2 regions of the Paenibacillus sp. FSL M7-1414 genome follow, and region 2 is predicted to be linked to the other one. Evidence: riboswitches for the same ligand, from Rfam matches in the RefSeq annotation. Region 2 holds a riboswitch; the other holds the start of a gene.
The links. A riboswitch is a leader RNA that binds a small molecule or an ion and turns the genes downstream of it on or off. The one in region 2 is predicted to bind glycine.

Region 1 (15,869 bases), 4.8 Mb from region 2:
CCTGGTATGATTGGTGGGATGCTGGCCACTATCGGAGGTTCAGGATTTTTGGGAGGTATGCTGGCTGGATTTATCGCCGGTTATACGGTCCTAGCTCTGAAAAAATTAGTCAAAGGCATTCCCGACTCACTGCAAAGCCTGTCACCTGTGCTGATCTTGCCATTAGCAGGTTCATTTATAACGGCCTTGATTATGTACTTTGTCATCAACAGTCCGATGGCTTGGATCAATGAGTCGTTACAAGGTTGGCTAAATGGTTTAACAGGTTCTAATGCTATTTTATTAGGAGCACTTCTGGCAGGAATGATGGCATCTGATATGGGAGGGCCGATTAACAAAACAGCATCTGCATTTGGACTGGCGATGTTCGCCAATCAAATCTTTGAACCTTCTGCTGCTCTGATGGTTGGAGGTATGGTTCCGCCACTGGGTATTGCATTAGCTACAACATTATTCAAGAATAAATTTTCAATCGAAGAACGTAATGCAGGTAAAGCCGCTTATATTATGGGTGCGTCGTTTATTACAGAAGCCGCGATTCCTTTTGCCGCAAATGATCCCTTGCGAGTTATTCCATCCAATATTGTAGGTGCAGCGATTGGTGGAGGAATGTGCATGGCTCTAGGTATTTCGTTACAAGCTCCTCACGGTGGGATCTTTGTTATTCCCATTGCGGCAAGTAATCCATTACTGTATATTGTCTGTATTTTAGTTGGTTCTATCATTACAGCTTGTATGATTGGATTGTTAAAGAAACCTGTATATCAACCAAAGAGTAATTCAAGCGACCCGTCAGATAAAAAAGCCTTAACAACTATGAAATCTGCATAAATTCTCTAACCAGCTGGTGCCATGCACTGACTGTGAGGCAGTTTTTGTTTGTTCTATATAACGGATTGATTCAATATCTACATTAAGTATTTACACAAGGCCAGCCTTTTATAGGGCTGGCCTTCTTTGCATACTTCCCAGGCAGGAGATTGAAATGCCTGAGATCCAACGAGCGCTGACACAGCGAAGGGAAACCGCGATCAGAAGAACGATCCGTAACCGGAACGGCCACTCAGGGTATCAGCTTACTTAATATATCTATCAGTAAATTTTTTTCATGGAAATCTGGACACAATACGGATTAAAACAACGTCCGTTCCCGAAACGACCTCTTCAGCGCCAGATTAAATCCCAGATATTTCAAAATGCTGCCGATATTTTTAACATTGCGTTTACAAAACACTGATTTTAAGATGACATACCGAAACTACAATGAATAAAGAGTTGATGGTGAACAAACAAATTCACAAAACGCCATCACTACATTGGGGGAGGAAAACAAAACATGTTTAAAAAGTTGCCGTTTATTTTGATGACCTTAACGTTCGTACTGGTTCTCGCAGCATGCGGATCGAAAAATGACGCTGGTACAGAGGGTGCCGCAAGCAATGGATCAGGAGAAGCTGCTACTGAGCTTAGCGGTAACATTCTGGCAGTCGGATCGACAGCATTGCTACCTCTGGTAGAACAAGCTGGACAGAAATTTATGGCAGTTGATGAATATAAGAACGTAACGGTTCAAGTTCAAGGTGGCGGTAGTGGTACTGGTTTGACACAAGTATCTGACGGACAAGCTACAATCGGTAACTCTGATGTATTTGCAGAAGAGAAACTGGAGGACGAAGCCAAAGTAAAAGAACTGGTTGACCATCAAGTAGCAGTAGTAGCTATGGCGCCAGTTAGCAACAAAGATGCAGGTGTAGAAGATTTGACGAAGCAACAACTGGTCGACATCTTCTCCGGTAAAGTAACAAACTGGAAAGACGTTGGCGGCGCGGATAAAGCAATCGTTATTGTAAACCGTCCGAGCAGTTCCGGTACTCGTGCAACTTTTGAGAAGTATGCATTGGGTGCAAAAATGGGTGATATCCAAGGTTCGATTCAAGAAGATTCTTCTGGTAACGTAAAAAAATTGGTATCTGAAACGCCAGGTGCTATTGGTTACCTCGCCTTGTCTTACTTGGATGACAGCTTGCAAGTGTTGAAATACGAAGGTGTAGAAGCAACAGTTGAGAACGTAGAAGCAGGAACTTATCCAGTGTGGGCTTACGAGCACATGTACACAAAAGGTAAGCCAGATGCAGCAACACAAGCATTCCTGGACTACATCTTGAGTGACGAAATTCAACAAAATGACGTGACAGAACTGGGATACATTCCAATGTCAGGTATGAAAGTAAAACGCGATGCAGCAGGTAATGTGGTTGAGTAATCTTTGAACTTGCGCATACAGCGAAAGAGGCGGACTTAGGTCCCGCCTCTTTACGCGGTTTGCTCTAAAATAATCCCATATTTTGCATTAATTCTACTATAGAAGGATGGTTGTTATGGAACAGACCGAAGGGGGAACGGTAATGAATAACAAGTTGAAACCGCGCCGGCCCTTAAAAGAGAAACATTATTGGGAAGAGTGGACGGGACGGATCTATACGTCGATTTGTGTCGTTTTCCTGATCGTTGTCATGTTTTCCATTGTTTATTTTGTAGCATCTAAGGGACTATCCACATTTTTCCAAAATGGAATAAGCATCAGCGAATTCCTTGGTGGAAAAACGTGGAATCCGACCGGAGAACCTGCGTTCTACGGGGCATTACCGTTCATCACAGGTTCTTTCATTACAACCTTGCTTGCAGCATTGATCGCAAGTCCGCTTGGCCTGTGTGCAGCGCTCTTCATGACAGAGATTGTCCCGGGTAAAGGCAAAAAGATCTTGCAGCCTGCGATTGAGCTCTTGTCCGGAATTCCATCCGTTGTGTACGGATTTATCGGTCTGAGTGTCATCGTACCTTTGCTTCGCAGTATCTTTGGTGGAACAGGCGTCGGGATTGCAGCCGGATGTCTTGTTCTCGCGGTAATGATTCTTCCTACGGTGACAAGTATTATGGCAGATGCATTGTCCGCATTGCCAAAAGGATTGCGTGAATCCTCCTACGCACTTGGTGCCACTCGCTGGCAAACCATCTACCGTGTCATTATCCCAACAACTTTGCCAGCTTTGTTGACAGGTGTCGTTTTGGGTATGGCCCGTGCTTTTGGTGAGGCACTTGCTGTGCAGATGGTTATTGGTAATGCACCGCATGTTCCAACATCCTTGCTCGAATCAGCTTCAACATTAACAAGTGTAATTACACTCAGCATGGGTAACACCACGATGGGTTCTGTTCATAACAATGCACTGTGGAGTATGGCGCTTGTCCTGTTGGTGATGACATTTGTCTTCGTCATTCTGGTTCGCCTGCTTGAAAGGAGAAACCGGGTATGAAAATGAAGGCAAAGACGGTAGATAAAATTGCAACATCCGTTATCGTTGTACTAGCCCTGTTCATTGTTATTCTATTGCTCGGTCTGCTTGGCTTCATCATGTATAGAGGCATTGGACATATTAGCTGGAACTTCCTTACAAGTGCACCACAGTTGCTTAAGGGTGGCGGCGGGATTGGTCCACAGCTCTTCAACTCCGTATTCTTGCTTGTTCTGACCCTGCTTGTTACCATTCCACTTGGATGGGGCGGCGGGATTTACATGGCGGAATACGCCAAACCAGGCAAGATTACCAGCTTCATTCGTCTGGTCGTTGAAGTATTGTCATCATTCCCATCCATCGTTATCGGTTTGTTTGGTCTCTTGCTGCTAGTAAATCAATTTGGTCTTGGTTTCTCCCTGATCTCGGGTGCCTTGGCTCTGGCGATCTTTAACTTGCCACTGATGGTGCGTACTACGGAGCAGGCCTTCCGTGCCGTTCCGAAGGAACAGAAAGAAGCAGGTCTGGCGCTTGGACTGTCCAAGTGGAAGATTATCACTTCGATTCTGCTACCTGTGGCATTGCCGAGTTTGATTACGGGTACGATCCTGGCTTCCGGCCGGATCTTCGGTGAAGCAGCAGCGCTGATGTTCACCGCAGGTATGAGTAGTCCACCATTGGACTTTACAGATTGGAATCCGACGAGTCCAAGATCACCGCTTAATCCTTTCCGTCCGGCAGAGACACTTGCTGTCCATATCTGGAAAGTGAATAGTGAAGGTATTGGGCCAGATTCCAAAGAAGTGGCAGCAGGGGCATCGGCCGTGCTTGTCATTCTCGTGCTGGCGTTCAATCTAAGTGCACGCTGGATCGGTCGGGTTGTATTCCGCCGCATGACAGCTTCGAAATAAGGAGGAACCAACATGGCCATACCTTTTGGTACGGAACAGTTAAGCATATATTATGGACATTTCCAGGCGGTCAAGCAGATTAGCCTGACGTTTCCTGAAGCAAGCGTAACGGCTCTTATTGGGCCGTCTGGTTGCGGTAAATCCACGTTCCTCCGGTCGCTGAATCGGATGAACGACGAGATTGCCGGTTCCCGTACAGAGGGACATATCTGGATGGACGGTAACGATCTGAATGAGCCTGGAACCGATGTAATCAAGCTTCGCCAGAAGATTGGCATGGTGTGGCAGAAGCCAAATCCTTTTCATAAGTCCATCTACAACAATATCGCGTTTGGCCCCCGCTACCGTGGTACGAAGAGTAAGAAGGCACTGGATGAAATTGTGGAAAAAAGCTTGCGCCGTGCTGCGCTCTGGGACGAAGTGAAAGACAGACTGCATGAGTCAGCTCTGTCTCTCTCTGGCGGACAACAGCAGCGCCTATGTATCGCTCGCGCTTTGTCTGTTGAACCACAGATTCTGCTGCTCGATGAGCCGGCATCTGCACTTGACCCGGTATCTACGGGTAAAGTTGAAGAGTTGATTACCGAGCTCAAGAAGGAGCTGCGTATTGTTATTGTTACCCATAACATGCAGCAGGCGGCACGCATCTCGGATTATACAGCTTATTTCTATCTGGGAAGCATGATTGAGCACGGGGATACAGAGCATATTTTCACGAACCCGGACAATCGTCTGACGCAAGAATACATTATGGGTCGTTTCGGTTAATTGGATCATGGAGTGTAACATAGAGTAATAGACAAAGAGATTAAGAAATAATAGAGACAAAAGAAAGCACAATGCCTGGACGGTTGTTCGGGGATTGTGCTTTTTTAATTTATAATTTTAGTGGGATTTTCTGTATGCGGGATAAACATTATGCTACGATATTTAGTGTGGAGAACGTTTACATGACTTCGAAGGAGATGTTGATAATCACTACGGATCAGATGTCTTACGACCATATGGCAGCTCAGATTATACAGAACTACACTATTGAGAAACCTGTCGTTTCATATATTCGTCATAATGAGAATCTGACATATCATGTCGTTGATGAAGCAAGCGGGCAGAAGTATCTGCTACGTATCCATCAAGCCGCATATGCAAGTATGACCGGCATTCAGCATACGCTTCCTGCGCTGGAGGCAGAGATGAACCTGCTTCATGAGTTAAACGCAACGACAGCATTGCGCGTGCAGCATCCGGTACGGAATGTATCGGGTGAATGGGTCACGGTATGGACAAGTGAGGCAGGTAAAGAAATCTGCTGTACAGTACTGGAGTGGATTGAGGGAAGGGACATCCAGCAGGGAGAACGCCTGACAACAGAGCAGATCTATGATCTGGGGGCACAGCTGCAGATGCTTCATCAATATGGGCGTGAGCAGAATCAGACAGATCGAACAAAGGTGCGGCCGGCATATGGCAATAGCCATGAGAACTTGGTCATGCTCGGGCAGCTAGAAGAAGGCGTCCGACTGGGGATTTTTACAACGGAAGACTTCGATCTGCTTCGTGAGACGTTTGAGAACATTAATGAGCAGTTAGAAACATACCCGCAGCACGCAGGGACATGGGGGATCATTCATGGGGATATTACTCGCAACAATCTGCTGATAACGGAGCAGGGGATTTCCATGATTGATTTCTGTCTACACGGTTATGGATATTATCTTTTTGATGCCGGAGGGGCAGCACTTATGTTCAATCGGGAGGAACGTGACATATTATTATCCGGTTATACCCAACAGATCGCACCACTGACGGATCGTGATATCCGGATAATGGAAGGATTCATGTTGATCTTTACACTGGGTTATTATGCCTTTCAGATGGCGAATGAGTCGAGGCACGAATGGATGAAAGATCGCATGCCAAAGCTGTGCAGCAAGTATTGCCGACCCTATGTACAGAACGAGAGCATCTTCTATGAGTTATGAGGTGTTTCCTTTTCTAGGAGCTATAACTTAGGATTAAGATTGTGAATATTACCTGAGCGTCCTGAACAATCGGGGTGCTCTTTTTGCATGCATTAGATAACGATCGTAATGGACATTTATGAAGAAAGTATAAACTCTGAGGAGAGTCAACTTTTCTTAGCTACAATATAGTCATGGGAGGATGAAGCAGCGATGAGAGACAGCGAGAATATATTGCTGGTGGAGGATGATCCGGAGATTGCCCGTATTTTGAGAGATCATCTACGTCATGAGGGTTATGGGGTAACTTGGGCATCAAGCGGTTTGGAGAGCTGGGAAGACTTTAGGGAGGGAACCTATCAATTAGTCTTGTTGGATCTGATGCTGCCGGAAATGGATGGGTTCACGGTATGCAAAAACATTAGACTGATCAGCGATGTTCCGCTGCTCATGATGAGTGCTCGAATCGAGGAAGAGAGCAAAGTCAGGGGGCTTGGGCTGGGAGCTGACGATTATATTACGAAGCCCTTCAGTCTAACGGAACTTACAGCTCGCATTAAATCTCATCTGAATAGGTACCGCAGATATCAGGGCGTAGAGCCGGATTCGACAGATAGACAGTATAACGATGGGTTATCGATTGATTATTTGAATCAGCGCGCACAGGTTCATGGAGAACATGTGGCACTAACCAACAAGGAATGGGCTTTGCTCATACTGCTTGCTTCTCATCCGGGCCGGGTGTTTACCAAGGCGGAACTGTATGAACATGTCTGGAGTCAGCCAGAGGCGGGGAACTCGAGTACAGTCACAGTTCATGTGAAGAGCCTTCGGGCCAAGCTTGGTGACGAGCCCCATCATCCACGCTGGATTCAGACGGTGTGGGGCAGTGGTTACCGGTTCATGGGGGAGCCTGAGGAATGAAGTTGAAGTACTGGTTAATGCTTGCCTTCCTCATTGTAATGCTGCTGCCTGTCGCTGCTGGGTGGGCGCTGTACTCCCTGTATAACTATTACAATGATCAGCGTGCCGTAACGGAATATGTAGAGTTGTCCGGACAATTGGCTCCTATTGAACTGGCTTTATCTGACCCGGGACTGTACCAGCTGCACTCGCCTGATGCTTTCGCTGCACTCTCCGAATTGGAGAATGGTCGGGTGAACTTTGCTCTGTATTTACCAACAGGGATTCGGGTGTACACATCAGAGGGGAGTACATGGTCTGCTGGAGCTTACACCGTTGGGGGGGCGGAGCTGTATCGTAATTTGTACAACTTACAGATTCGTCATCGTACATTCTCGTTGAAGAAACCTGTATGGGAAAAGGGTGAGTTGGTCGGCATTTACGAAATCGTCATGCTGCGTGGAGATTGGCTGGAAGGCATATCCTTGCGGACTACCTGGGTCATGGGTCTCGCTGCTACTTTCTTTATCCTGTTATACGGAACAGTGCTGTGGTTGCTATCCCGAAAGCTCTTTCGGCCGATGAAATATCTCATAGAACGAATGGATGCTTTTGCACGGGGAGAGGCTGCTACGGATGTGGTACCTGTTCGTCATGATGAAATGGGCATCTTGCTCCAACAGTTCGATGCAATGCAAGACAAGATCAGACATACTCAGGCCGATGTGGAGAGGGAGCAAAAAGAAAAAGAGCTCATGATCGCCTCGTTATCCCATGATCTGAAAACACCGTTGATGTCCATTAGTGCCTATACGGAAGTACTTAACGGTGATCGTCAACTGAAACGCCTTGAAAGGCAGGAATATCAGGATGTGCTGCTCGGAAATGTGGAGCGGATGAAACAGATGATTAGTGAACTTGAGATGTATACGGCGTTGGGTTCCAGTGAATCGGAGATGGCCATGGTTAAGGTGGAAGGTGAAGAGTTTTTTGATATGCTGCTTGGGAGCTATGAGGGACTTGCCGAGCGTGGTCAGATTGACGTGAAGATGGATGTCCGCACAGATCAACTGTACCGAGTTCATCCCGAACAACTGATGCGCCTGACAGATAATCTGATAAATAATGCACTACGCCACACAAGGACGAACGGTGTAATGGGACTAGGGGTTATTGCTTCAGATTGGGAGCTTCCTGAATGGATTATTCCTTCGCTTAGAGCTGAATTGGATAACTACAGGGCGGGAGCAACATTGATCTTAGTACAAAACGAAGGTCCTGCTATTCCTGAAGAACAGCTCATTCGTATCTTCGAACCCTATGTTCAACACCAGAATCAGGATGAGAAGACGTATGCAGGTGGTTCGGGATTGGGATTGAGTATAGCCAAACGGGTTGCAATAAAGCACGGAGGGGATATGCGCATGTGGTCATACGAAGGATATGGAACGCTGGCAGCATGCCGATTGCCTGAACATGGAGAATGTAAACGCAGAGAGGGTGGATAAGATGATGAAAAAAGGATGGATGATGCTGGGTACTGCTGTGTTGGCAGGCGCCCTGCTTGGAGGTTGCGCGGAGAAGGATATGCTGGCTATGTCAGGAGATGAGATGATTGAGAAGGTTGTCTCAGCAGAAACAGAACCCGCCTCGTATTATGCGGAAGGAGTGATGAAGATATGGGCGGATGACAAGCTGACTAACACGATGCAAATTAAGGAATGGGTAGATGGTGAAACCGGACGAAAGCGCACGGAAACATCAGAGAATGGCAATGTCAGTTACGCAGTTAATGATGGAAAGAAGATCATCATATATGAAAAAGAAACAGGGGCAGCATATTCCATGGATGCATCATCCGTGTCACAACAACCTAATCAAACCCAGAAGCAAATATTGCTCGATCAACTAGAGCGGTTACGTACTACGCATGATGTGAATATGATGGGACAGGAGAAACTTTATGGACAGGACGTCATTCATATTGAATTGACACCAAAAGAAGAAGGCGCATTCTCCATATCTTCAGAGTATTGGGTAGATCCCAAAACGTGGATGATTGTCAAAGTAAACAGCGCGTATGGGGATGGAAAATCAGAAATGGTCTATGATCCGATTCAGTATGACCCTGAATTCACAAAGGATACTTTCGTAATTGACATCCCTAAGGAGGTCGATGTGAAGGACTTGGACGATATGATGCAGAATTCCGAAGTGACCCTAGAGGAAGCGGAAAAAGCGTTGGAACAGCCGTTCCTACAGGACATGAGTGGAGAATTCGAACTATCACGGATCGAAATGTCTACATCGCGCGGTGAGCTGAGCAGAGATGAAGTAACCTTGTATTATGTAAGTAACGACAAGGTAGAAGTCAGCCTGACGGTATTCAAGATGCCGGAAGAAAATGTGGACGATACACTAATACCGGATGAAGCCGAGATTAAGGTTCGTAACACCGAGGGTTCATATATGAAGAGCATTCGGAACATATCATGGAGTGAGAATGGCTTGCGGTACTCCATCATGGGTGAAAACGAAGGATGGACAAAGGCAAAGCTGCAAGCTTGGGCGGAAGAACTGACCCTTACCAATCCGTCTAGATGAGCTAAAGAATAATAATAAGGTTGCCGCAGAAACGAAGCGGCAGCTTTTTTTGTATATTCTCCTTTTGGTGTGGTGGATATCTATTCGATCTCCGTTCAGTCCATTCCAAAAAGGCAAGAGGGCAACTTCACGTTTACAGTTCAATATGCATATTTATAGGAGACAATCTTGATTTGGTGATGGAGGCAGGAGAAGGGGGCATCGCAGGATGGCTGTTTTATCAACAGGGCCAATTGAAAATAATATAGTGGTGGGAAGCGGCGAGCGTCCTACACAGAGAATTACAGTGAAATTAGACAATCGGAGTCTCACTAGTTTCTCTACCGTTCTGGTTCAAGGCTATTATTTGAATGGTGTTCGCACACTATACGTTGAGGAATTGTTTAATGTTTTGCCTAACCAGGTTATAACAAAAGACTATTATGCAGATTTGGATGCATTTGAGTTTATATTTACCACAGGTGATGATGCGGAGGATGAAGTTCAGATTTCCGTATGGGGGAAAAACCAGAACGGTCAACTGGTAACGGCACATCGTTTGGTGTCTGAGGAATTGTTAGGAGCGGACCTCGGTCTAGTCGGGGTAACGGGTGCGACTGGAGCTACAGGGACAGCAGGGGTTGCGGGAACAACTGGTCCTACAGGGGCTACAGGTGTTACAGGACTGACAGGAGTTACTGGTCCTCCTGGAGGAACTACGGGATCGACGGGAGAGACCGGTGTCACTGGGACCACGGGGGAGACAGGATCTACCGGAGTGACAGGAGTCACGGGCGCTACTGGAAGTACGGGGACCACAGGAGAGACAGGGCTTACGGGAGTGACGGGTATTACTGGGAGTACAGGAATAACAGGAACGACTGGAGTCACCGGGAGCACAGGGGAGACAGGGTCTACTGGAGCCACAGGTGTCACCGGTAGTACGGGAATAACAGGAACGACTGGGGCTACAGGTGCGACAGGCGTAACGGGTGCGACCGGAGTTACTGGAGATACGGGAGAGACAGGCGTAACGGGTGCGACCGGAGTTACTGGAGATACGGGAGAGACAGGCGTAACGGGGACGACAGGAGTTACTGGAGATACGGGAGCGACAGGCGTAACGGGGACGACCGGAGTCACTGGTGTTACAGGCGCAACAGGCGTAACGGGGACGACCGGAGTTACTGGAGATACGGGAGTGACAGGCGTAACGGGGACGACCGGAGTTACTGGAGATACGGGCGCGACAGGACTTACAGGAACGACCGGAGTTACTGGGGCTACAGGTGCAACAGGCGTAACAGGGGCGACTGGAGATACTGGTGTTACAGGTGCAACCGGATTGACGGGAGCAACAGGAGTCACTGGAGATACAGGCGCAACGGGAGTAACAGGGACGACCGGAGTCACTGGTATTACAGGTGCGACAGGCGTAACGGGGACGACCGGAGTCACAGGGGTTACAGGTGCAACAGGAGCTACTGGATCGACAGCAGCTTCTGCCCCTGCGGATTCTTCCTTGTTTGCTGATAGCCAGACCACGGCGTTGGGTCTTTCATTAGTAGCTGAAACGACGATTCAGACACTTAATGTACCTGTAGTGGCAGGTCAACGCGTGAAAATCGATAATAGTACACAAATAGCAATAGTTGTAGGGGCTAACTGGAGTATTGCGTATAACATTAATCTGAGACGTAATGGAGTTTTAATTAATCAATTGCAGCTCTCACGAAGCGGTAATGCTTCGGGAACGTTGAGGTTTCTTTCCTCCAACACTTACGTGGATACATCCCCGGCTACAACGACTAATGCATACACGATAAGTATCCAATTTACGACAACTAGCAACGTCACGAGTGCCTCAGCGGAAGTGAGAAATATTAATGCTATTCGTTTCAGTTAAAATAGACATCGAACTTATGATAATTACACGTTACTTTTGTTGACATATATGATATTGTACATTACTCTATGGGTATACACGATCAAAAACTTAGAAATGTACCAATTCGAATCGAATTAAAATAATACAGCGGATGATAACGAGCGGGAGAGACCTGGGTTAGCCGAGCAATATGGCTAGTGTTCAGGCACCGAAGGAGCAAGCTGCTGCGCACCCGGCGCAGTGGTTAATCTCTCAGGTAAATGTACCATCGTTGGACGCAACTCTGGAGAGTGCGCGAACTGCGCCACCCAAGGGGTATATGATCAGTCAGCCCGGTGAACTTGTCTGTAATCGCAGGCAGTGCACCCTTGTCGTGAGACACTGCTGATCGTGAAACTCTCAGGTATCGAGGACAGAGAGAGGGCCTAAGGCCTTCTTCTGTCCTTTTTTGATGTCATCATATCTAAATAAGGGACATTGTGGATGAAACTCCTGGATCGAAATGACGAATACATTTTACAAATATGAATCATGATTAATAATGGAGGGTTACAAGTGCGATTTAAAGATGTTTTCTCAATTATTGGTCCATCGATGACGGGGCCTTCAAGTTCACATACAGCTGGTGCGGCAAGGTTAGGAAGAATTGCTCGGCAGTGGCTAGGATGTACGCCAGATCGTGCCCGGCTGACCCTGTACGGTTCATTTGCAGATACGTATCAGGGGCACGGAACAGATTTGGCACTGATCGGTGGTCTGCTGGATTATGTCACAGATGATCCGCGTATCCCGGATGCAGAGCAATACGCAGAGGAAGCGGGCATGGAGGTTGAGTTTTATACAAGTGGCCTACCTGCTCCTCATCCAAATACGGTCAAAATTGAGTTGTGGCATGGAGAACGTGCCTGCTCCTTAATCGGTGCATCCATTGGTGGTGGGAGCGTATCCGTGCATTCGATGAATGATTTTCGTGTTCAGATTAGTGGTGAGTTTCCAACACTCGTTCTGCGACATGCGGACAAAGCAGGGGTGCTTGCATCGGTAACGTCCACGATCAGTTCATCCGGGGTTAACATCGGGTATATGCAGGTGGACCGGAAAGCCCGTGATGGCGAAGCACTTACCGCGATGGAAATGGATGGCGTGCCTAATCCTGATATGCTCAAGCGTCTAAGGGAGCTGGACCATGTATTGGACATTCGTGTCATTGATTTGAAGAGAGGAGTTGATTCGGATGCGGTTTAAACATTTGCACGAACTGAATACGATCTGTACAGCAGAATCCAAAACCATTGCTCAGCTGATGATCGAGGAGCAAGTTCAGGAGACCAATACACCGGAAGCGGATGTTGTGAAACAGATGTGTGAATATTATCAGGTGATGAAGAAAGCGGTACGCAAAGGGTTAACGGAAGATACGACATCACGCAGTGGATTAACAGGTGGAGACGGGAAAAAAATGGCCGAGTACATTCGCAAAGGTGAGACTTGTTCAGGAGATGCTTCCGCACTTGCCATGGCGTATGCCCTGTGTGTATCTGAAGTGAATGCCTCCATGGGTCGGATCGTGGCAACACCAACAGCCGGTTCCTGCGGCATTATCCCGGGTGTGTTTATTAGCTCACAGGAGCGGTTTGGCTGGACGGACGAACATTTGGTGAACGGGTTGTTCTGTGCGGGAGCGATTGGTTATGTTATCGCCAACAATTCATTTATCTCCGGCGCCGAAGGTGGCTGTCAGGCGGAAGTGGGTTCCGCTATCGGCATGGCTGCGGGTGCCATGGTTGAACTGCGTGGAGGTACACCGGAACAGGTTGTTCATGCCGTTGGTTTGGCGTTAAAAAATACACTGGGCCTTATCTGCGATCCGGTCGCAGGCCTTGTTGAAATCCCATGCATCGTCCGTAATGGACTGGGTGCAGTTACGGCGCTGGCTGCGGCTGATATGGCCCTGGCCGGAGTGCGTAGTGCCATTCCTTCAGACGAAGTCATCGATGTCATGCTGGAAGTAGGCAGTGCAATGCCGAGCCGACATCGGGAGACAGCCCAAGGTGGACTGGCCCAGACACCAACAGGCCGCAAAATGATGCAAAAGCTGGCTAAACCAAAGGCAAAGCGTGCCGAGCCTGAGCCGGAGTCGAAGCCAGCGGATTCTGACACAACTACAAGTGGGGCGGACAATGCTCAAGTGGACAAGGGTACTCAGGTTTAAGCTGAACCGGGACCACCGATATATAAATCAGTGACATTATGATGTATAACGGCGAATACAAAAATACAAAAACAAGCGTCCGCGAACCCGAATCCGGGTTATGCAGGACGCTTGTTTTATGCTACCAGATGAAGCGAAGTTAGGATACTTATATTTGACTTCAGATGAATGTGTATTATGACTCTAGTTCTGGCTCACAGCCGTACTCAGTACGGCATATCCATACGCGGGCAATTCAATGGCGAGTACGCCATCTTCCTTGGCGGTACGATGGTTTCCGCCGAATAACTCGGTCCATTCCTCGTCACCGGCCTCCAGCTCGACAATAGCCGTCTCTTCTGATCGATTGAACAGAACCAGAATGCGTTCCTCTTCATTTTGTCGCTCAAATACCAGTTGGCTGCCATCGGGACGAGCCTGCAGGAAACGAACGGTGCCTTCTGCACGCAGGGCAGGATGCGCATGACGCAGGGAGATCAGTTTCTGATAAAAGTCGAACAGCTCTCGGTCTTGCTTCGCTTCATCCCATTCCATGCATTTACGGCAGCCCGGATCGTGTTCGCCGTCCATGCCAATCTCGTCTCCGTAATAGATGCACGGCGCGCCCATATAACTGAACTGGAATAACGCAGCCAGCTTCATCTTGCGCTGGTCGCCTTCACACAGCGTGAGCAGCCGCGGAGTATCGTGGCTGTCGAGCAAGTTAAACGCCACTTCGCTGGCCTGAAGCGGATAACGGGATAACTGTCGCCCGATGGAGTTTGCGAACTGTTCGGCGTGCATCGTATTTTTCACAAAGAATGCATTCACGGCATCGGTAAACGGATAGTTCATGGACGCATCGAACTGGTCGCCTTGCAGCCAGGAGGAAGACTCGTTCCATACTTCGCCCAGAATGTAGGCATCCGGATTAGCGGCTTTGACTACACGGCGGAAATCACGCCAGAATGCATCGTCCACTTCGTCTGCCACATCCAGCCGCCATCCGTCCGCGCCCACTTCCTTAATCCAGTACTCGGCAACCTCCAGCAGATAAGCCTTAACCTCGGAATTCTCCGTATTCAGCTTTGGCATGTGCGCTTCGAATCCGAAGGTCTCATACGTAGGAATGCCGTCCTTCACGTCCAGTGGGAATTCGTGTACATGGAACCAGTCCTTATATTTGGATTGTTCTCCGTTCTTCTGCACATCCGCAAACGGCGCAAATGTCTTCCCGGAATGGTTGAACACAGCATCCAGAAGTACGCGAATTCCACGTGCGTGGCACAGCTCGACCAGTCGTTTCACGGTATCTGCGTCACCAAAGTGCCGGTCTACCCGCAGGTAGTCTTCTGTATCGTATTTGTGATTGGTGGTGGCTTCAAAGATGGGGGTGAAGTAGATCGCATTAATGCCAAGATCGCTGATGTAATCCAGATGATCGATCACGCCCTGAAGGTCACCGCCGAAGAAATTGAAAGGTGTCGGCTCACCACCCCACGGCTCTACCTTTTCCGGACTAATATCCGGGTTGCCGTTGGCGAATCGTTCAGGGAAAATCTGATAGAACACTGCATCTTTAACCCATGCAGGGGGTGTGAATACAGCTCCGGCATGAATATAAGGGAACTGGAACATACGACCCGGATCGTCTGGTTCTTTTTCCTGGAAGTCCGTCTCGGTCATCCAGATCTGTTCGTCTCCGTTTTTGAGCAGAAAAGAGTACTTCAGTCGGTGGTAGGGAGGTTTCACCTCACCCTCGAAGTAATCGAACATGGAGTCAGAGGTGAACTTTGTTAAGGGAACCAGCGCTTTGGTTGCATCCCACGCATATTTATCCCCGGTCAGGGCATGTACCTCGGTCAGATCATTCTTTTTGGTACGCAGGCGCAGGTGGATTGTATTTTGGTCATAGGCATAGGCCCAGTTTCGTTTCGGTTGATGATAGATGGCTTCCAGCAGCATAATGAAATTCCTCCCGTCAGGTGTAGAACTGATATGTACTTGGTAGACTTGATTAATATGACATTCCCAACGTTAATGGATAAGCTATAATTAGCATGTGTGGTAACGTAAAGGACTTCAACATTTGCTCAACAAGACATGAATCCATATGTTATAGACAGCTTTTATCATGAT
Region 2 (15,869 bases):
CACTCATCATGAATGAATAAGGGGAGAGATGTGGAATGGAAAATTTGAATTGGGATGTTTTGTTGATTCCTATAGTTGTAGTCGGTGTCATTCTAATTTTAGGTCTGGCTTTCTGGGCGAGATACAAAACGGTTGGACCGGATGAAGCGATGATCGTTACGGGATCATTCTTGGGTAGTAAAAATATCTCCGATGATGATTCTGGCCGAAAAATTAAGATTGTTCGTGGTGGCGGTGCATTTATCCTGCCGGTATTCCAGCAATCTGAGTTTATCTCCTTATTGTCCCACAAGCTGGATGTCTCCACACCTGAAGTATACACGGAGCAAGGGGTTCCGGTTATTGCTGACGGTGTAGCTATTATCAAGGTTGGAGGCGCTGTAGAAGACGTTGCTACGGCAGCTGAGCAATTCATCGGTAAACCTGTAGAAGCGCTGAGAAGCGAAGCACAGGAGGTACTGGAGGGGCATTTGCGGGCCATCCTCGGTACAATGACGGTGGAAGAAGTATACCGGAACCGGGATCGGTTTGCGCAAGAGGTTCAAGGCGTAGCAGCTAGAGATCTGAAGAAAATGGGCCTTCAAATTGTCTCATTTACCATCAAGGATGTTCGTGATAAACAGGGCTACTTGGATGCTCTCGGTAAACCGAGAATTGCTGCTGTGAAGCGTGATGCCGAGATAGCTGAAGCGGAAGCGATGCGTGATGCACGTATTCAGAAGGCCAATGCGGAAGAGCAGGGTCAAAAAGCAGAGTTGCTGCGTGATACCAATATCGCTGAGGCAGCCAAAGAGAAAGAACTGAAAGTAGCCACGTTTAAGCGGGATCAGGATACAGCCAAAGCGGAAGCCGACCAGGCGTACCATATCCATGAAGCTCGTGCGAGACAGACCGTGGTGGAAGAAGAAATGAAGGTTGAACTCGTTCGTAAAGAACGTGAGATTGACCTCCAGGAAAAAGAAATCGTCGTACGTGAGAAGCAATACGATGCCGAAGTGAAGAAAAAGGCAGAAGCGGATCGTTATGCGGTAGAGCAGGCTGCCGAAGCGGATAAAGCCAAAAGAATGCGTGAAGCCGATGCAGTACAGTATTCCATCGAAACACATGCCAAAGCAACAGCTGAGCAGAAGCGACTTGAAGGTCAGGCCATGGCGGATGCGGAACTTGCCAAAGGTACAGCAGATGCAGAAGTTATTCGTTTGCGTGGTCTTGCAGAAGCAGAAGCAAAAGAAAAACTGGCCGAAGCGTTCCAGAAGTTTGGCGAAGCAGCTGTACTCGATATCATTGTCAAAATGCTGCCTGAACTGGCTGGCAAAATTGCAGAGCCAATTGCATCCATTGATAAACTGACGGTGGTAGATACAGGTAAAGGTGAAGGTGCGGCACGAGTGAGTAACTATGTTACTGAACTTATGGCGACCGCTCCAGAGATGCTCAAAAGTGTATCCGGCATCGATGTAGAGCAGCTGATTAAAGGCCTTACGAAGTCTAAAACACCTGCGCCAGTTGCCATTCAACAGAGCGAGGCTGTTACAACTCCTTCTATAATCGACAAGATTGTGGAAAGAGCTGGAGTTGACGAGTAAGAAGCACTTCGAATCTTGCATGGTTGCTCTATTGACCTTAAGGCGAATTTTTGTTACTTTTTAAGCGAGACGTCCGGCGCGGTTTGCCCGCTCCGGGTGTCTTTTCGTTCGTAAGATGGTGTGAAAAAGAGGTGCAAACAATGAGCAGCTTGCATGTAGATAAAGCGCTAAATAATAATGTAATCATTGCACAGCATCCAGAACACGGGGAAGTCGTTGTTATTGGTAAAGGCATTGGCTTTAACCGAAAACCGAGTGATCACATTCCATTGATGGCTGTGGAGAAAATGTTCATTTTGAAAAACCAGCAGGAGCAAGAGCAGTACAAACAGCTTCTTCCACAGGTGGATGAAGCACTGATCGAAATTATTAACGAAGTTATTACGTATATTGCAGAGCGTACGGACGTTCCTCTGAATGAACATATCCATATTGCATTAACCGATCACATTTCTTTCGCGTTAAAACGCAAGGAGCAGGGCATTATCATACAAAATCCATTTTTATATGAAACCCGCGAGATTTATCCTGAAGAATATCGAATGGGAGAATACGCTGTTCGTCTGATCAAAGAGAAAATGGGTGTAGATCTGGGGATGGATGAAATTGGTTTTGTTGCCCTCCATATCTATAGCGCAATGACCAATCAAAATATATCCCAGGTACGTGAACATTCGCAATTGATCACTGATTTGGTGAACCTGGTGTCTGATCAACTCGATTATTCGTTTGAAACGGAATCGCTTGATTACTCTCGTTTGCTGACTCATCTTCGGTTCGCCCTTGAGCGTGTTCGCCGTGGAGACAAAGTGGAAGAACTTCATAAGTTGGATTCCCTGCTTAAGTTGGAGTATCCCGAAATGTACTCGCTTGCATGGAAACTGACCAAAGTAATGGAGAAAAGACTGAAACTGCCGGTTTATCCTGCGGAAGTAGGTTATCTGACCATTCATCTGCAAAGGCTGAATCAGCGGAAGGAAGAAGAGAATAAGTGAGATCATTCCAGTGATGGAATGCGGAATTTATTTTTTTGGTGTAAAGGCTTGCAATAGATTAGAACTGGTGCTACAATGGTTTCCGTAATCAAGCAACTGAATAAACATAAGCGACGTGTTACTGACTCGATCAGGCATGAGTTAATTAAAGTGTGATTGTTCTTTCCTTGTACAGGGTATGCTATACCCCAAGGTTGGCACAGTTTACTTTATTAATTCATGCCTTTTTTTGTGTTCCCTTGCTTGCATCACAACATATAAATTAGACGAAAGGGAGAAACGACGCGATGTTCAAAAAGCTTTTTGGTGTATTGCAAAGAGTAGGTAAAGCTCTCATGCTGCCTGTAGCCATTCTACCTGCGGCAGGTTTGCTGCTCGGAATCGGTAACATGTTGGTTAATCCAGATTTCTTGCAATATGTAACGGCGCTCGACACCCCTTGGGTGAACTCGATCGCAACAATTATGATGAACGCAGGTCAGATCGTATTTGATAATCTGGCATTGCTGTTCGCCGTCGGTGTAGCCGTCGGATTGGCCGGTGGCGAAGGCGTTGCAGGTCTTGCAGCGATCATCGGTTACCTGGTCATGAATGTTACATTAGGATCTGCGGTAGGTGTTACTCCGGCCATGATCGGTGAAGTACCGGGTTATGCCAGCATCTTGGGTATCCCAACATTAAGTACAGGCGTGTTCGGAGGTATTATCATAGGTATTGCCGCCGCGCTGTGTTACAATCGATTTTTCAAAATCGAACTGCCGTCTTACCTCGGTTTCTTTGCAGGTAAACGATTTGTACCGATTATCACATCGGTAGTATCCCTTGTAATCGGGTTGCTTCTTGTGATTATCTGGCCTCCGATTCAAAATGGACTGAATGCTGTGTCTCACTTCATGGTAGATACAAGTCCGACCTTGTCGGCGTTCATCTTTGGAGTTGTGGAACGGTCATTGATTCCGTTCGGTTTGCATCACATTTTCTACTCCCCATTCTGGTTTGAGTTTGGTGAGTATGTGAATAAAGCCGGAGATGTTATTCGTGGGGATCAGAAAATTTTCTTCAGCCAGTTACGTGATGGCGTTGCTCTCACAGCAGGAACATTCCAAGTTGGTAAATTCCCGTTCATGATGTTCGGTTTGCCAGCAGCGGCACTTGCGATGTACCATGAAGCAAGACCGGAGCACAAAAAGTATGTTGCAGGGATCATGGGTTCAGCTGCGCTAACCTCGTTCCTGACAGGGATTACAGAGCCACTTGAGTTCTCGTTCCTGTTTGTAGCACCAATCCTGTTTGCAGTACACTGTATCTTTGCAGGTTTGTCTTTCATGACCATGCAAATTCTGGGTGTAAAGATCGGTATGACCTTCTCCGGTGGGTTCATTGACTTCCTGATCTTCGGGATTATTCCGAACCGTACACCTTGGTGGGACGTTATTATTGTCGGATTGGTTCTTGCGGTGATCTATTACTTCGGTTTCCGGTTTATCATTCGCAAATTCAATCTCAAAACACCAGGACGTGAAGATGCAACGCCTGAAACCGAATCTGGCGGAGGCTCTGGTTCAACGGATGACCTGCCACATAATATTCTTGAAGCTTTCGGTGGCAAGGAAAATATCAAACATCTAGACGCTTGTATTACTCGTTTGCGGATTGAAGTTAATGAGAAATCCAATGTGAAAAAAGATCGTTTGAAACAATTGGGTGCATCTGGTGTACTTGAAGTGGGTAATAATGTTCAAGCCATCTTCGGAACACGTTCCGACACAATCAAATCTCAGATGCAGGATATTATTGCAGGACGAACTCCAGCACCAACGCCAGCAGCTGCCAAACCAACTCCTGAAGAGGAGAAGGCACAAGGTGAGCAGGGCGAGCGCATCGTTGCTGAGGATATCGTCATGCCAGTCAATGGTGAATTGCTGGACATTACAAACGTACCTGATCCGGTCTTTGCTGAGAAAATGACAGGTGATGGATTCGCAATTTTGCCACATGATGGTACGATAACTTCTCCTGTGTATGGTAAAGTGTTTAATGTATTTCCAAGCAAACATGCCGTGGGCATCATGTCCGATGGTGGTAAGGAAGTGCTTGTTCATATAGGTGTTAATACGGTGAAGTTGAAAGGTCAAGGCTTTAACGTACTGGTACAGGAAGGTGATCTGGTATCGGCAGGTCAGCCGATTATGGAAGTGGATCTGGAGTATGTCAAAGCAAATGCTCCTTCGATCATTTCACCAGTTATTTTCACTAACCTGCCAGAGGGCTCCACAGTAACTCTGAAGAAGAGTGGAGTGCTGAAAGTTGGCGAACAGCCAATCATTGAGATAAAATAAGAAGTGTTACGACGATGGCAAGCAAGTGTAAATATATGCAATGCCTAAACCAAACTACTGAAAGTGAGATGATTGTAATGCAACAAACATTCAGAATTACAGACGAAGATGGTATCCACGCACGTCCGGCGACAGCCCTGGTTAATACAGCAAACAAATTCAAAGGTGCAGAATCCTTTGCAGAAGCTAACGGTAAAAAAGTAACTTTGAAATCCATCCTGGGTGTTCTTTCCCTCGGATTGGAACAAGGCGACACTATCAGCATCATCGTTGAAGGCGAAGGCGAAGCTGAAGCTCTTCAAGCTTTGACTGACGTTATGGTTAACGAAGGGTTGGGCGAAATTAATGCTTAATGTTTCCGGGATCGCGGCTTCGGCGGGTATTGCTATCGCCAAGGCGTTTATCTTGGAGCATCCTGACTACTCTGTAGAAAAACGCCAAATTAACGACGTTGACGCAGAGATCGCGAAACTCGACTCAGCTCTGGGTAAATCCCAGGCTGAGCTTGAGGCGATCAAAGAGCGCACTTTACAAGAGCTTGGCGAGAAAAAAGCAGAGATTTTTGCTTCGCATTTGCTCATTCTGAATGACCCGGAACTAATTGATCCGGTTAAAGCTAGAATTGCGGATGACATGATCAATGCAGAATTTGCTTTGAACGAAACGGCATCGCAATTTATCTCCATGTTTGAGAACATGAAGAGTGCTTACCTGCAGGAACGTGCTGCAGATATGCGTGACGTTACCAAACGTGTGCTAAATCACTTGCTTGGTATCGACTTCATGAGTCCGGCTGAGATCAATGAAGAAGTGATTGTGCTTGCGGAGGATCTAACACCTTCCGACACGGCTCAATTGAACCGCCAATTTGTTAAAGGTTTTGCAACCAACATTGGTGGACGTACTTCTCACTCGGCAATTATGGCTCGCTCTCTTGAGATTCCGGCTGTTGTTGGAACCAAGGACATCTTGGCTCAAGCGAAACAAGGCGATATGATTATTGTTGACGGTCTGGATGGTCACGTACTAGTTAACCCTACTGATGAAGTTATTGCTGAATACCGTGCCAAACAGGAACAGTATGATGCACAACGTGCAGAGTGGAGAAAACTTCGTGATGAGCCAACGGTAACGGTGGACAACGTTCATGTTGAACTTGCAGCCAACATTGGTACACCAAATGACGTAACGGGTGTTCTGGAAAACGGCGGCGAGGCTGTAGGCCTGTACCGTACCGAGTTCTTGTACATGGGCAGAGACAAGCTTCCTTCCGAAGACATTCAGTATAATGCTTACAAAGCGGTACTGGAAAAAATGGAAGGCAAACCTGTCGTTGTTCGTACACTCGACATCGGTGGAGACAAAGAGCTTCCATACCTGGATCTGCCAAAAGAAATGAATCCATTCCTCGGCTTCCGCGCAGTTCGTCTGTGTTTGGACCGTCTGGATATCTTCCGTACACAATTGCGTGCATTGCTGCGTGCAAGCGTACATGGAAACCTGCGTGTCATGTTCCCAATGATCGCAACACTCGGTGAATTCCGTGAAGCAAAAGCTGTCTTGCTCGAAGAGAAAGAGAAGCTGGTTGCTGAAGGTATTGCTGTTTCTGACAGCATTCAACTCGGAATCATGGTCGAAATTCCTTCGACTGCAGTTCTGGCGGATCAATTTGCCAAAGAAGTGGATTTCTTCAGTATCGGAACGAACGATCTGATTCAATACACGATGGCTGCTGACCGCATGAACGAACGAGTGGCTTATCTGTACCAGCCTTACAACCCAGCCATTTTGCGTTTGGTTAAAATGGTTATCGATGCAGCGCATCGTGAAGGCAAATGGGTTGGCATGTGTGGTGAGATGGCAGGAGACGAAACAGCAATTCCATTGCTGCTTGGTCTTGGATTGGATGAGTTCAGCATGAGCGCAACCTCCATTCTGCCAGCTCGTAGTCAGATCACCAAGCTGTCCCGTGCGGATATGCAGGAACTGGCTGCTAAAGCTCTGGATATGCAAACGGCTGAACAAGTTGTTGAATTGGTTCAAAGCATTCAAGCGTAATTTTGCCGGGGTTTCCTCCGGATTTGAGGTTTTTCTTTTTCCGATAATGAGCTGCATTGATGCAGCGATTTTGCCGGTATCCGCTGTTACAGCGGGTACTGGCTTTTTTTGTTGCTCGAACGTATAGGAATTAGAAGGGGAGTAGGAGGAGAAAGGTCCTGTAATGTCTAGCCAAAAAAATGCTCTTACTGGTGTAGTTAACATCAGCAAGAGCATGATTAGTAATACACTTAGTGCTTAACTGCACGCGCAGTTCAGTACAGGTTTGCGAGCGGCGGTGGTTTCATCCAGACGAGTGACCGGTGTTCCGTAAGGTGCGTTCAGTACCAATTCAGGTGTCTCTTCCGCTTCTTTGGCAATCCGTATCATCGTATCAATGAAGCCATCCAGCGTTTCTTTGCTCTCGGTTTCTGTCGGTTCGATCATGATGCATTCCTCCACGTTGAGCGGGAAGTACACCGTAGGCGGGTGATATCCAAAATCAAGCAATCGCTTGGCAACATCAAGTGTGCGCACACCGTATTGCTTCAAACCCCGACCAGACATGACAAATTCATGTTTGCATACACCCGGATACGGAATCTCGTAGTATGGTGCGAGGCGGGCCATCATATAATTAGCATTCAGTACCGCACATTCAGAGACACGGCGCAAGCCTTCCGGTCCATAGGTGCGAATGTAGGCATAGGCACGTACCAATATACCGAAGTTACCGTAGTAGGCTTTCACCCGGCCAATGGATTGATCGCCTTCACGATCGAATGCATACATACCATCATCATTTTTGATAACCATGGGCTTAGGCAGGAACGGAACTAAACGACTCTTCACACCGACTGGTCCGGCGCCAGGTCCACCACCGCCATGTGGCGTACTCATCGTTTTGTGCAAGTTCAGATGCACCACGTCAAAGCCCATATCACCCGGACGGGTAATGCCCATAATGGCATTGGAGTTGGCTCCGTCGTAATACAACAAGCCACCAGCCTGGTGTACGATGGATGCAATCTCCTGAATGTCTTTCTCAAACAGACCAAGTGTATTCGGGTTTGTCAGCATCAATGCTGCCGTATCCGAACCGACTGCTGCACGGAGTGCGTCCAGATCGACCAGTCCGTCTGCGCGGGATGGAATCGTCACAGTTTCAAATCCTGCAACGGTTGCACTTGCCGGGTTGGTACCATGCGAAGAATCGGGCACGATGACTTTGGTACGTTGTTCGCCACGACCTTCGTGGTAGGCACGAATCATCATAAGTCCAGTCCATTCTCCATGGGCACCAGCTGCTGGTTGCAAGGTCACAGCGTCCATACCTGTCAGACCTGCAAGGTCGTTTTGCAACGTATATAACAGTTCTAGTGCACCTTGAATGCTGGATTCATGCTGGTACGGATGGATTTTGGCGAATCCATTATAACGGGCAACATCCTCATTGATCTTCGGATTGTATTTCATCGTACAAGAGCCCAGTGGATAGAATCCGTTATCTACGCCGAAGTTGCGGCGGGACAGAGCGGTATAGTGTCGAATAACATCGACCTCAAACACTTCCGGCAGTGCTGCTGCTTCCGAACGGAGCATTTCCCGGGGAATCAACGTATCGGCAGCCTGACGAGGAACGTCACATTCTGGCAAGGAATAAGCGACACGTCCAGGGCTGCTGAGTTCAAAAATCAATGATTGTTCCGAAGCAGGAGATAAGGTCTGTGCACTAAATGTTGTATCCTTCTCAGGTTGAACCGAAGTGGAGACAGAGGTACCTGTTTCCGATTGTCCTTGTACCGATGTTGTCGTCGTCGTTTCCTGAGTCACAGCGATCCCTCCAATGCTCGTGCGAATTCGTCAATCTCTTCCTTAGTGCGCCGTTCGGTAACAGCAATCAGCATATGTCCGGCAAGCTCCGGGTAATCACGTCCGAGTTCGTAACCACCAATAAAGCCCGCATCCAGCAGTTTCAACTGAAGAGTATCCACGTCGGTTCCTTCAGGAAGCTTAATAACAAACTCATTAAATGTTGGTGCATTAAAAGTAAGGCTAACTCCAGAAATCGCAGTTAATGTATTGAGGGTGTAATGACTCTTTTGCAAATTCAGATCCGCGACATCAATCATTCCTTGTTTACCCATGATGGACATATATACAGATGCGCTGAGTGCAAGCAAAGCCTGGTTGGAACAGATGTTGGATGTCGCCTTTTCGCGTCGGATGTGCTGTTCACGTGCTTGCAATGTCAGTACAAAACCACGCTTGCCATTGCGATCGGTTGTTTGGCCTACAATTCGGCCAGGAATTCGGCGCATATGAGGCTGGGATACTGCGAAATATCCGCATGTCGGACCGCCGAGTGAAGCGGCGATGCCGAGGGGCTGCGCATCACCTACAACGATGTCGGCACCCAGCTTGCCTGGGGCTTCCAGCAGACCCAGCGATAGCGGGTTGGCACTTACAACGAGCAGGCCCTTGTGCGCATGCACGAGGTCGGCAGCCTGCTTCACATTTTCCACGGCACCAAAGAAGTTCGGACTCTGGATCATGACAGCAGCGGTATCGTCTGATATGGCGGTTTGCAGGGCATCCCAGTCAGTGACGCCATCCTTATAGCCAATCTCGACAATCTCCAGACGGAGTCCGTGCGCATATGCCTGCAATACCTGACGGGCTTCCGGATGAACGGTACGGGATACGATGAGCTGTTTGCGACGAGTTGCCGCTGCGGCCAGATTACCGGCTTCCGCAAAAGCCGTTGCGCCGTCATACATGCTGGCATTGGCTACAGCCATACCGGTTAATTCACAGATGTAGGATTGAAATTCGAAAATGGCCTGTAGTTCACCTTGGCTGATCTCAGGCTGATAAGGTGTGTAGGCAGTGTAAAACTCGGAACGGGAAATGACATGATTGATGACGGAAGGAACATGATGATCATATATGCCAGCGCCGAGGAAGCTGGCGTGTGTTTCGAAATTGGCGTTGGCGCCAGCTTGTTTGGACATGTGACGTGTCAGCGCATATTCATCAAGTTTGGAGGATACGGGCAGCTCGCCCTGATAACGAATCTCTTTTGGAATGTCCTGAAACAGATCCTCCAGCGTATCCACACCGATGGTTGCGAGCATGGCGCTCTGATCTTGTTCAGTCATGGGAATGTAACGGTGCTTGCTCATGCTTGATCAGCTCCTTGAGTAGGTGTCTTCGACGTACGTGTCCGTTTATGAAAAGGGGTCTTCACGACCTCGGCTTTTAGTTTCTTGCCGCGGATCTCAATCTCAAGCGGGGTTCCCAGCGCAGCGTATTTGCTGTCGATGAGGGCAAGCCCCAGATTACGCTTCAATGTAGGTGATTGCGTGCCTGTTGTCACTTCACCAATCTGTACGCCTTCGGCGTAAATCGGATAGTGGGGGCGGGGAATACCGCGCTCCAACACTTCGATGCCGACCAGTTTGCGGGCGGGCCCGTCAGTTTTTTGCTGTAACAAGGCTTCGTGTCCGATAAAAGGTCCGGCATTCAGCTTCACAAACATGCCAACACCAGCCTCAAGCGGAGAGATAGTTGCCGACAATTCCTGTCCATACAGAGGGAGCTTTGCTTCAAAGCGCAGTGTATCCCGAGCACCGAGGCCTGTCGGTACAAGTCCGTGACCTTCACCGGCTTGCATTAACCCATTCCAGACCACAGCGGCCTGATCTGCAGGAACATATAGCTCAAAGCCATCTTCACCGGTATAACCGGTACGGGACAACAGTAATTTTACTCCACATACTTCAGCATCCTGCACAAAACGAAACGGTTCAATCGAGCTTACATCCGTATCTGTAACTTTCCCGATAATGTCTACAGCCAGTGGACCTTGCAAGGCGAGTAGCGCCGTCTGCTCCGAATCATTGGTCATGCTTACGCCGGGGATCAAGTGCTCTTGCAGCCACGCCCAATCCTTGTCGATGTTGGAGGCGTTAACCACAAGCATATAATGCTGATCTTCCAGCTTATACACGAGCAGATCATCCACCACACCGCCATCTGGATAACACATCAGGGTGTACTGGGCTTGACCGGGAACCAGCGTGGTCACATCATTAGTCATCATTTGTTGCAAAAAAACTTCAGCCTGCTCACCCTGTACAGTGAATTCGCCCATATGGGATACATCAAACAGTCCAGCACGCTCGCGTACCGCTTCATGTTCTTTCTGGATTCCGCTAAATTGTACGGGAAGCTCCCAGCCTCCAAAATCAATGCACCGTACGCCTTCATATTGCTGATATAGTGGGAAGAGTGGTGTTCTAAGCAAATCAGACATCAAATCACCTCGTCATGGGCCGTCAGCCGGCCGGATATACAATCGTGGATCAATGAACCAGGGTATTTTTAAATTTTCAGCTAGATATTTTCATCACATAAGTATGGTAAGGCAGCTATGGCAGCGCCATTCTACATCCTGTTTTTCGTTTTTTGGGAAAAAGGAAAAGGACAGGCCAAAGAATCGGCATGCCAAGTAGCACGCTGTATTCTAAGGCTCTGTCCCTTGTACCTGAGAGTTACCCCGCTGCGTTGTGCAGCAGGTTTCCCCTTGGGTGATCATAACGCCCGCACAGGGCGAATAGATGCTCTCCAGAGTTGCGTCCCGTAAAAGTCCTTTTGCCTGAGAGATTCACCTCCGCTTATCGGTGGTTTACTCCTTCGGCGTTACCTCATGTACATCCCGAATCGGGTGTCACGGGTAATCTCTCCCTTTACATTCATCCGCGGGTATAACATAGTCCAATAAACACATTTACTCCTTTCATTAAAACGTGAATCCACTACCGATGTCAAGAACGATATCATAGATAATGATTTAAAACCGAATATTTATTTTATTTTTTATGTTATTGTTCGTATATTTAAAAAGACTACGCTTACTATTCTAATATTCACCAGTATATGAAGAAAGAGTGTAATCCGGTTACAGGATTTAGAGGTGTTCAGCAAATAAATTGTGAGGTATCTTGACATTTGATTCAAAAATATCATACGCTATGTTCTGGGAAAAAGGTTAAGGTCAAAGAACGCATGTACTCATTAATGAAAAGCGAGGCGGATATCGATGAGCGAATTGAAAAGTGATTTCCTGTACAGTGAAGAGCACGAATGGGTGCAAACCGTAGGGGAGGATACTGTACGTATTGGCATTACCGAGTTCGCGCAGCATCAGCTGGGTGACATTGTGTTTGTGGAATTGCCTGACCTTGAAACCAATGTAAAAGCAGAGGACAGCATTGGAACGATCGAATCGGTCAAAACGGTGTCGGACTTGTTCTCTCCCGTCACTGGTTCAATCATTGCGGTGAATGATTCGTTGCAGGACTCACCTGAACTTGTGAACAGCTCTCCTTACGAGGAAGGCTGGATGATTGAGATCCGTGTTGAGGGAGATCTGACAGCAGCATTGTCTACATTGATGAATGCAGACGCGTATCGGAAACATACGGAAGAATAGTATCAACGAACTTGTACTTATTAACATATATTTTATAATTAAATGATATGAGCTTCATATTGTTTCGACCTGTGTGAGCCGGATGCTTGCACAGGTTTTTTGTGCTTTCCAAGAATGGTTTTGAATGTGGAATGAAGCAGATTGTGGATGTAAATCACCTGATTGGACCAAGCTATAGTTTAGAAAATGATTCTGGAAATGACAAAAGTCATAGGCAAGAAAATCCTTGTGTACCAATGGGTTCAGCCATTATGCATCAAGTAAAACGATTACATAACCTAATGTTGTCATCATTGTTCATGACGAAAGTACGCTTTCATTTCATTGAACAGGAGAGCATTCTCGCTTAGGATTACAGCAGGGGAGAAATGATACCCCTTTCATAAATCATAATCACTTGATCCAAGGAGGATAATACAATGAGTAATTTGGACCAATCGTCCAATTCCAAAGGTGGGCTACGGGTAGGTGTTCAGCGTTTTGGCCGATTCCTGAGTGGTATGGTCATGCCAAATATGGGAGCGTTCATCGCCTGGGGATTAATTACGGCTCTGTTCATTCCAACAGGCTGGTTCCCTAACGAGACGCTTGCACAGCTAGTTGATCCGATGATCAAATATTTGCTGCCACTGTTAATTGGTTACACCGGAGGTACGATGGTGCATGGTCAGCGTGGTGGTGTCGTGGGTGCCATTATGACCATCGGGGTCATCGTGGGTAGTGATATCCCGATGTTCCTCGGTGCCATGATTGCCGGACCACTGGCAGCATGGATTATCAAAAAGTTCGATAAATCCATTGAAGGTAAAATTAGAGCCGGATTTGAAATGCTGGTTAACAACTTCTCAGCCGGTATTATTGGCGGAATCTTGGGGATTTTTGCGCTACTGGGCATCGGACCTGCTGTAGAAGCGATTAGCAAAGTATTATCTGCCGGGGTACAAGGGTTAATGAATCTTGGTTTGCTGCCGCTGGTCAACCTAATCATCGAACCAGGTAAAGTATTGTTCCTGAACAATGCAATCAACCACGGGATTCTGACACCGATTGCAACAGATCAAGCGAGAGAATTAGGGAAATCCGTATTATACATGCTTGAATCAAACCCGGGTCCGGGACTTGGTATCTTACTTGCTTACTGTTTCTTCGGACGCGGAATGGCTAAATCTTCTGCACCGGGTGCCGTAATCATTCATTTCTTCGGGGGAATTCATGAGATCTACTTCCCTTACATTCTGATGAGACCGATTCTGATTCTTGCCGCAATTGCGGGTGGCGTCGCAGGTACATTAACATTCATGCTCACCGGAGCAGGACTTGTTTCAGCACCATCACCGGGTAGTATTATCGCGTATTTCTTCTTAACACCAAAAGGTGGATACCTGCCGATGTTCGCAGGGGTGCTTGTAGCAGCCGTCGTTTCTTTCCTGGTTGCAGCAGTGTTGCTGAAAACGGGTAAACAAAAGGACGAAGATCTGGAGTCCGCATCCAGTCGGATGAAAGACATGAAGAGTCAAGGAACCCTGCCAAACGCTGGTATTACGGCTAATCAAAGTGAAGCAGACAGAGCCGCAGATATGGCTTCTTCTACCTTCAAAACAGACGTGAAGAAAATTGTCTTCTCCTGTGATGCAGGCATGGGGTCAAGTGCCATGGGTGCTTCCATTCTACGCAAGAAGATGAAGGCAGAGGGGATTGACGTTACGGTGACCAATACGGCTATCAGTGATATCCCGCCGGATGCAGACGTGGTGATCACACAACAAGTATTGACCGATCGTGCCCGCTCCGTTGCGCCGAACGCAGAACATATATCCATCGACAACTTCCTAAAAAGCCCGGAATACGATGCGCTCGTTGAACGTCTGAAGTAATTGCACGCATTTGTTTTCCCTGAGCCGGAGGCTGAGATATGAGTATTACCAAAAGACAACGTGAAATCGTGGAGTTCCTGCTGGAGCATCCACATGAAGTCACTGCCGGCGAAATCGCCGTTGAAGTAAAGGTCAGTACCCGAACGGTTCACCGGGAGCTGCAAATGATTGAACAATGGCTTGAACCTTTGGGCATGAAGCTGGAAAAAAAATCAGGAACCGGTATCCGAATCGATGCCGGTTCCGATGATCTGGCTGTATTGCGCCAGCAACTAGAGGGTAAAGAATATGTAGATTTTACGCCAGAAGAGCGTAAGCTCTTCATGCTTTGCATCCTGCTGGATGAACCGGAGCCTGTAAAGTTACTCGCCTTGGCTTCGGATCTGAAAGTGACCGTATCCACCGTAACCACTGATCTGGACGATCTGGAGTCACGGATTCGTCAGGCGGGACTAAAGCTGGTTCGCAGACGTGGATATGGCGTCAAGATTAACGGAAGTGAGACGATTCATCGCACAGCCATAGCTGCACTTGCTCTCGAATTTTTGGATGAGTCGGACCTATTCGGAAGACAGCCAGAACAGGGAGGCTCCATCGTAAACCAAAAATTGTTGGATATGATTGGACACGGTGATGTGCTTACGGTCGAAAATGCATTATGGCAACCAGACATCGAATGGCTGGAGAACATCCCGGAACGCCAATACATGAAGTTGCTGATTCAATTATCCGTAGCGGTTGTACGTATTCGTAAAGGCTTTGGCATTGGCCGTATACCTCCCCTGGAGAACAAGGGAGATGAAGTCGCAGAGCAGGATGAGATGAAGGTTCCGCCTTATATGGCTTCCCGCTTGTGTGGTGTGTTATCGACCCAGCTGGGGCTGACATTCTCCCAAGATGAGCAAGCTTATTTTCACAGACTATTAGTTGAGACAGAGCAGCGGATTCATTCTTCGCGGCTGTTGCCAATAGACGATTTGATTTTACTGGACAGGGTACATTCACTGATTGATCAGATGCAGGCGAGAACACATTACGCCTTTCATGAGGATCGTTTGCTTCGTGAAGGTCTGCTTGGTCATATGCAACCTGTCATGGAGCGAATTGAAGGGCAACAGATGATTCGTAATCCGCTACTGCAGCAGATTCGCAAGGATTATGATTCTCTCTTCGAAGAGGTCAAACAATCCGTGCATCAAGCTTGGCCAGGCACAGAAGTTCCGGATGAAGAAATTGGTTTCCTGGTCATGCATTTTGGCGCTTCCATCGAGAGGTTACGTGCACTGAAACGTGAGATCAGGGCAATCATCGTGTGTACAAGCGGAATCGGATCATCACGTATGCTCTCCAGCCGACTGTCCAAGGAGATTCCCGAGATTCGGATCATGGACAGCGTGTCTTGGTATGAAGCTGCCCGGATACCTACAGATGAATATGATCTGGTGTTATCCACTGTTGATCTGCCGATGGATGAGCATCAGTATTACAAAGTGAGTCCACTGCTTACGGCAGAAGAGAGCGAACGTCTGCGTCATTTTATC

Region 1: another riboswitch for glycine. It lies ahead of sdaAB (L-serine ammonia-lyase, iron-sulfur-dependent subunit beta); the one in region 2 lies ahead of gcvT (glycine cleavage system aminomethyltransferase GcvT).

Annotation. Positions count from the first base shown of each region.
Region 1 covers NZ_JBBOOS010000001.1:509,108-524,976, forward strand. The annotation lists gene MHH92_RS02435 (PTS fructose transporter subunit IIABC) at 1-831, shown strand, start outside; gene MHH92_RS02440 (phosphate ABC transporter substrate-binding protein PstS family protein) at 1,337-2,263, shown strand; gene pstC (phosphate ABC transporter permease subunit PstC) at 2,379-3,314, shown strand; gene pstA (phosphate ABC transporter permease PstA) at 3,317-4,204, shown strand; gene pstB (phosphate ABC transporter ATP-binding protein PstB) at 4,217-4,972, shown strand; gene MHH92_RS02460 (phosphotransferase enzyme family protein) at 5,155-6,186, shown strand; gene MHH92_RS02465 (response regulator transcription factor) at 6,379-7,089, shown strand; gene MHH92_RS02470 (sensor histidine kinase) at 7,086-8,576, shown strand; gene MHH92_RS02475 (LolA family protein) at 8,578-9,672, shown strand; gene MHH92_RS02480 (hypothetical protein) at 9,881-11,557, shown strand; glycine riboswitch at 11,692-11,816, shown strand; glycine riboswitch at 11,821-11,957, shown strand; gene sdaAB (L-serine ammonia-lyase, iron-sulfur-dependent subunit beta) at 12,095-12,784, shown strand; gene sdaAA (L-serine ammonia-lyase, iron-sulfur-dependent, subunit alpha) at 12,774-13,751, shown strand; gene MHH92_RS02495 (alpha-glycosidase) at 13,935-15,695, opposite strand.
Region 2 covers NZ_JBBOOS010000001.1:5,319,329-5,335,197, reverse strand. The annotation lists gene MHH92_RS23140 (flotillin family protein) at 36-1,586, shown strand; gene glcT (glucose PTS transporter transcription antiterminator GlcT) at 1,727-2,581, shown strand; gene ptsG (glucose-specific PTS transporter subunit IIBC) at 2,869-4,920, shown strand; gene MHH92_RS23125 (HPr family phosphocarrier protein) at 4,998-5,273, shown strand; gene ptsP (phosphoenolpyruvate--protein phosphotransferase) at 5,266-6,978, shown strand; gene gcvPB (aminomethyl-transferring glycine dehydrogenase subunit GcvPB) at 7,216-8,655, opposite strand; gene gcvPA (aminomethyl-transferring glycine dehydrogenase subunit GcvPA) at 8,787-10,142, opposite strand; gene gcvT (glycine cleavage system aminomethyltransferase GcvT) at 10,139-11,275, opposite strand; glycine riboswitch at 11,492-11,592, opposite strand; glycine riboswitch at 11,596-11,718, opposite strand; gene gcvH (glycine cleavage system protein GcvH) at 12,062-12,454, shown strand; gene MHH92_RS23095 (PTS mannitol transporter subunit IICB) at 12,874-14,328, shown strand; gene MHH92_RS23090 (BglG family transcription antiterminator) at 14,367-15,869, shown strand, end outside.